Regions from separate parts of the Citrobacter meridianamericanus genome, predicted to be linked through region 1. Evidence: predicted binding sites of a transcription regulator. Region 1 holds the regulator's gene; the other holds the start of a gene.
What was found. The regulator CRP, encoded in region 1, controls carbon source genes, mostly activating them, when cyclic AMP is high. The targets are predictions, from matches to a motif close to ATGTGANNNNNNTCACAT.

Region 1 (3,153 bases):
CGCTGGGGATTTCAACGACATATAGCTTTTCAGTGCGGGGATAAGCGGCAACCGACGCTGCTTGTCAGCCATTAAATCCCGGGCATACAGTGGGCGCTGGGTGCGTAGCACTCGGGCAATACGGCTGAAGTGCCAGTAACAAAATTGTCCTACCGGATTGTCCGGATGTTGGTTGGCAATTTTCTCCAGCGTGCCAATTTGTTTATCCATTGAAAAACGTGTTGGCAAGCGGTGATACAAAATGTCATCGGCCAGAACGCGAAGGCGTTCGGCGACGGTGCGCGCGTTCCAGCGGATCACCTGTTCGGCGTGGCTACGTTCTACCAGCTTTTGCACCTCTTCCGGCTGGTGGAGGCTGACGGAAATATGTTCCTGTAAATCGAGCGCCTCCTGAAAGGCACGTAGCAGGCGCTTATAATCGTTGTTGCGATGTGCCGACAGCATATGCATTTGCTGATAGCACTGGGTAATCAAATCTACCGCTTTTTGTTGGCGCACAAGCAGGGGGGGTAGCGCTTTTTCCGGATCGGCATGCTGAGTCAGGAGGCTGTATTTGGCCTCACAGTAATCGGCTAATTCACGATACAACAAGCTGAGCGACTCACGCAGCGGCTGCTCACGCCACATCCAGAACCAGAACCAGTTGAACAGGCCGTACCACAATGTACCCAACGCGTAGATCAGCAGTGGCTCCCAGACGGGCATGTTCCCGGCCAGGCTGAGCGTGAAAATTGCCGCGATAAGCGAGGCAGGTAGTAGTCGTGCATGCAGAGGGCCTAATTCAGCGGTTACACCAAGAATCAGCGTCAGGCCAGTGAGGATCAGCGGCAGCGGTATAGTCTGTGCCAGCAGTATCTGCATGATCAGACTGCATCCGGCAAACAAAGACGCACCAATCACTAAGCGTTTGAAAAAGCGCTTATGCGGGGTATCAAGACCGGCAATATTGCAGCAGGCAGGGACGAGGGAGAAGAGGAGCCCCAGATGAAGCTGCCCGATGATCAGACCGACGGCCACAGGTAAACATAGCACCAGCGTCTGTCGTAGTGCGTAGTTGATCTCAGGGTGATATATCAGTCTTCGCCACATCGGTGCAAACAAAAGTGGCGCATTACGGGGTAACGCGCCACTTCGATGGGGTTAACGTGTGCCGTAGACGACGATGGTCTTACCGTGTGCGGAGATCAGATTCTGATCTTCCAGCATCTTCAGAATACGACCAACGGTCTCACGGGAACAGCCAACGATCTGGCCGATTTCCTGGCGGGTGATTTTAATCTGCATGCCGTCCGGGTGGGTCATCGCGTCAGGCTGTTTCGCCAGATTCAGCAGAGTCTGCGCGATACGACCGGTAACGTCGAGGAAGGCAAGGTTGCCAACTTTTTCAGACGTGACCTGCAGACGGCGAGCCATCTGAGAGGACAGGCGCATCAGAATATCTGGATTGACCTGGATTAATTGGCGAAATTTTTTGTACGAAATTTCAGCGACTTCACATGCAGTTTTAGCACGGACCCAGGCGCTGCGTTCCTGACCTTCTTCGAAGAGGCCTAATTCACCAATAAAATCGCCCTGATTCAGATAAGAAAGGATCATTTCTTTCCCTTCTTCATCTTTGATCAGCACTGCCACTGAGCCTTTAACGATGTAGTACAACGTTTCCGCTTTTTCACCCTGGTGAATCAGCGTGCTCTTCGATGGGTACTTATGAATATGGCAATGAGACAAGAACCATTCGAGAGTCGGGTCTGTTTGCGGTTTGCCAAGCACCATGCGCGGTTATCCTCTGTTATAAGCTGTCTCCAGAGCCAAAATACTACCTGCCTCTGGGTTTGCAAAAATGTGCTTCCCGCTACCTGGGAAGGGGGCTGTCAATACGTGCGACGGCCTGTAATGTGATGTCCTCTGCATACATGCAGTACGTCAATGTATTACTGTAGCATCCTGACTGTTTTAGCATAGCTTTCGCCGTGTGTCTCCTGGTGTCTCGCTTCAGCATGACGCAGGTCGCCTTCCGTTGCGAGATTTGTTGTGTGCGCGTAATCTGTCAGGAAAATTGATGCATCGGAGTAATAAAATATGCAAGCACGTGTTAAGTGGGTTGAAGGGTTAACCTTCCTCGGTGAGTCCGCCTCTGGCCACCAGATTTTGATGGACGGTAACTCCGGTGATAAAGCGCCGAGCCCGATGGAAATGGTCTTAATGGCTGCGGGCGGTTGCAGCGCAATTGATGTGGTGTCGATCCTGCAAAAGGGTCGTCAGGATGTGACCAACTGCGAAGTGAAGCTGACCTCCGAGCGTCGTGATGAAGCGCCACGCCTGTTTACCCACATCAACCTGCATTTCGTTGTAACGGGTAACGATCTGAAAGATGCGTCCGTCGCTCGCGCGGTCGATCTTTCGGCGGAAAAATATTGCTCCGTGGCGCTGATGCTGGAAAAGGCGGTGAACATTACCCACTCCTATGAAGTGGTTGCCGCTTCGTGATGTTATGCCTGATGGCGTTACACTTATCAGGCCTACAGGATTTAAACGCGTAGGCCGGATAAAGCATTAGCCGCCATCCGGCAAAAAAACACCTTACTCTATCTTTTTACCTTCCATCAGTCGCTGGACTAGCGGCAGCATAATCAATTCCATCGCCAGACCCATTTTCCCGCCCGGAACAACCAATGTATTGATATGAGAAATGAATGAGCCCTGCAGCATGGCCAGTAGCCATGGGAAATCGATCCCTTCCAGATTACGAAAATGAATCACGACAAAGCTTTCATCGAGTGACGGAATACTCTTGGCGGCAAAGGGGTTAGAGGTATCGACGGTGGGTACGCGCTGAAAGTTAATGTGCGTACGGGAAAACTGCGGCGTGATGTAATTGATATAATCGTCCATTGAACGCACCACCGAGTCCATCACCGCTTCACGCGAGTGTCCACGCTCGCTGGTATCGCGGGTCAGCTTCTGGATCCACTCCAGGTTCACGATCGGCACCACACCAACCAACAGATCGACATGCCGGGCCACATTTTGCTGCGGGGTGACAACGCCGCCGTGAAGTCCCTCATAGAACAGGACATCCGTCGGTTCAGGCAGCGGCTGCCAGGGCGTAAATGTCCCCGGAACCTGATTCCACGGTACGGCCTCATCGTAGGT
Region 2 (3,153 bases), 1.1 Mb from region 1:
ACGGGAAAGTGGCATTAGCTTCAATCCACTGCGCCAGCTGCGGGTCGCGCGCCTGCGCCAGCCCCAGCACCGCGACTTTCGCCACATGCCCATTTTCACGCACGTTATCGCAGGACATCACGGTGAAGGCAGCCAGCCCCTGCTCACGACGCAGGTACAGCGCTTGTACGATGTAACCAATCGCCGATTTCGGCGCGGTAGGATTCGCCAGATCGTGTTTAATCAGCGGGTTATTGAGATCTAACTGACCGCTGGCCGCATCGGTGCAGTAGCCTTTTTCGGTGACCGTCAGCGAAACAATTGCCGTCTGCGGGCGCGCCATAGCCTGTAAAATACCGTCACAGCCGTCAAGGTCCGGGTGCAGCGCTTCTTTCATTGATCCGATCACTTTCAGCACGGTGTTGTCCGCGCCTTTTTCCGCCACGGTATACAGCAGTTGCTGCTTGCGCAGATTTTCAATCAGTACGCAGTCGTTACCCGGCATCAGGTTAACTTCACTGATCCCCCAGTCGCTGTCGGTGGTTTCCAGCAAATGATGGGTGTACAGCGCCTGATGCGCGCGGTGAAAAGCGCCGCATCCCAGGTGAACAATGCGGGATTGCAGGCGCGAGCTGTCCCATGCAGGGCGCGCAACCGGCAGGTCGCTATTGGCAATTGTCGTTGTCATCGTGAACTCCAGAACCCGTTGAAAGACCAACGGATGAGAAAAGAAAAAGCCGGCCAGACAGGTGGCCGGCAACTCGCTTTAGCGGCTGAAGAAAGCGCGCTGGATAGCCATCTCAACGCCGCGCACTTCCGCCAGCCCTTTCAGGCGACCAATCGCGGAGTAGCCTGGGTTGGTTTTCTTTTTCAGATCGTCCAGCATTTGGTGGCCATGGTCCGGACGCATCGGGATCAAATCTTCCTTCCCTTCCGCTTTACGGCGTTGCTCTTCTTCAACGATCGCTTTCACCACTTCGTACATGTCGACGTCGCCATTAAGATGCGCCGCCTCATGAAAGGTTTTCGGATTATCTTCACGCAGCGTGGAGCGCAGATGGGTGAAGTAAATGCGTGGGCCAAACTGTTTAATCATGTCGACCAGATCGTTATCCGCCCGCACGCCGTAGGAACCGGCGCACATAGTGAAACCATTCGCCATGCTGTTAACCGTATCGACCATCCACTGCATGTCTTCCACCGTGGAAACAATGCGCGGCAGGCCGAGGATCGGGCGCGGCGGATCGTCCGGGTGAACTGCCATGCGTACGCCAGCTTCTTCCGCCACCGGAATAATCGCCTTCAGGAAGACGGCGAAATTCTCACGTAGCGCGGCTTTATCGATATCTTTATAGCGCGCAAGATGCTGGCGGAACTGGTCGAGCGTGTAGCCCTCTTCTGCCCCCGGCAGACCGGCAATGATGTTGCGGGTCAGGCGCGCTTTGTCTTCATCGCTCATGGTGGCGAAGCGTTCATTTGCCTGAGCAATCTCTTCGGCGGTGTAGTCTGCTTCCGCGCCCGGACGCTGGAGGATATGCAGCTCAAAGGCGGCAAATTCAATCTGGTCAAAACGCAGCGCTTTGGAGCCGTCCGGCAGGACGTATTCCAGGTCGGTACGGGTCCAGTCGAGAACAGGCATGAAGTTGTAGCACACGGTACGAATGCCGCACTGGGCCAGGTTACGCAGGCTTTGCTGGTAGTTGGTGATCCACTGCAGATAGTTGCCGGAACGGGTTTTAATGTCTTCGTGGATCGGCACGCTTTCGACGACCGACCAGACCAGGCCCGCCTGCTCAACAATAGTTTTGCGCTTCAGGATTTCATCAACCGTCCACACCTCCCCGTTAGGGATATGGTGCAAAGCGGTGACAACGCCTGTGGCACCCGCCTGACGAACATCCGCTAAGGTGACCGGATCGTTAGGACCATACCAGCGCCATGTCTGTTCCATGTTTTATTCCTCGTTTACGTTATGGACTCGACGATATGGCATATAAATTCCCCCTTTTGGTATGACATGTCAACCTGAAACGATAAATTGGTTAACCAAATCACGGTTTATGCCGATTAGATCGCCTAATTAAGGCCATTCAGTTCGGTAAGACTGTAAATATGTAACGCAATATGACATTCATCGCATCAATGGTTAACCAATATAGGTAGCATCTCAACCAAAAATCATAATAGTTCAACCAAGCTGGCGATCCCCGCCGTTACCGCCGCCACCACTCACTCGTTGTTCCCGCCACAGCCGGGGCCGGTTGCGCTGGTTAACGCCTACGGCGCGGACATGGGCATGGGCATGGGCATGGGCATGGTCTACATCTATGGCATTCTGGTGATGATTCCGAGCGTGAGCTGCGCCGGGCTTATCCTGCCAAAGTTCCTCGGCAACCTCGATCGCCCAACGCCGTCGTTCATGAAAGCCGACGTACTGGTTGACCAGAACAATCTGCCCTCCTTCGGCGTGTCTATTCTGGTACCGCGCGTGGTCACGACATGCAGTGGGTGATGAATGCCTTTGAAAACGCAGTGAAAAGCATCGCCATGGTGATCCTGATCATCGGCACAGGCGGCGTACTGAAGCAGACCATTATTGATACCGGCATTGGCGATACCATCGGCATGCTGATGTCGCACGGCAATATCTCTCCGTACATCATGGCGTGGTTGATAACCGTGCTTATTCGTCTGGCAACCGGTCAACTGGTTGGCGTCGACCCGGCGTTACTGGAGCTGGTGAACTCCGTTATTGACCTGATTATCGTATTGATCATCAGCTTGATTGCATAACGTCGATACCGCTCTGGCTCTTCACGCCAGAGCGGTTCTGAATCCTGCCTCAACAATCCTCAATAATCAGATATACCGCCTTCACCGGGCCATGCACCCCAACCACCTTGATAAGCTCAATATCTGCCGTCGAACTGGGTCCACTGATAATGTTAATGCACGACGGCATACGCTCACCGGCCTGCGCCTTCTGATGCAGTTTCTCTGCCAACTGGGCAACGCGCGGCAGGATAGTGCTTTTGCGCAGCACGAAAATCGAGGACTCCGGCAGCAGGCTAATTGAACGCCCGCGCTCCGGCGCGGAAAACAGCACCACGCCGCCGGACTCGGTCAGGCCATACTCGGCATACACCACCCCCACTTTCGCCTGCTCAGCCTCGG

Region 2: uxuA (mannonate dehydratase) is a predicted target of CRP. The motif match lies at 2,102-2,119, and genes of this name have one in related genera.

Annotation. Positions count from the first base shown of each region.
Region 1 is NZ_CP101036.1:421,567-424,719, forward strand. It holds gene NMD08_RS01925 (YccS/YhfK family putative transporter) at 1-1,089, opposite strand, end outside; gene crp (cAMP-activated global transcriptional regulator CRP) at 1,141-1,773, opposite strand; gene NMD08_RS01935 (OsmC family protein) at 2,080-2,487, shown strand; gene NMD08_RS01940 (phosphoribulokinase) at 2,581-3,153, opposite strand, start outside.
Region 2 is NZ_CP101036.1:4,609,735-4,612,887, forward strand. It holds gene NMD08_RS22455 (fructuronate reductase) at 1-667, opposite strand, end outside; gene uxuA (mannonate dehydratase) at 746-1,930, opposite strand; partial or broken gene NMD08_RS22465 (gluconate permease) at 2,174-2,772, shown strand; gene NMD08_RS22470 (lactate utilization protein C) at 2,822-3,153, opposite strand, start outside.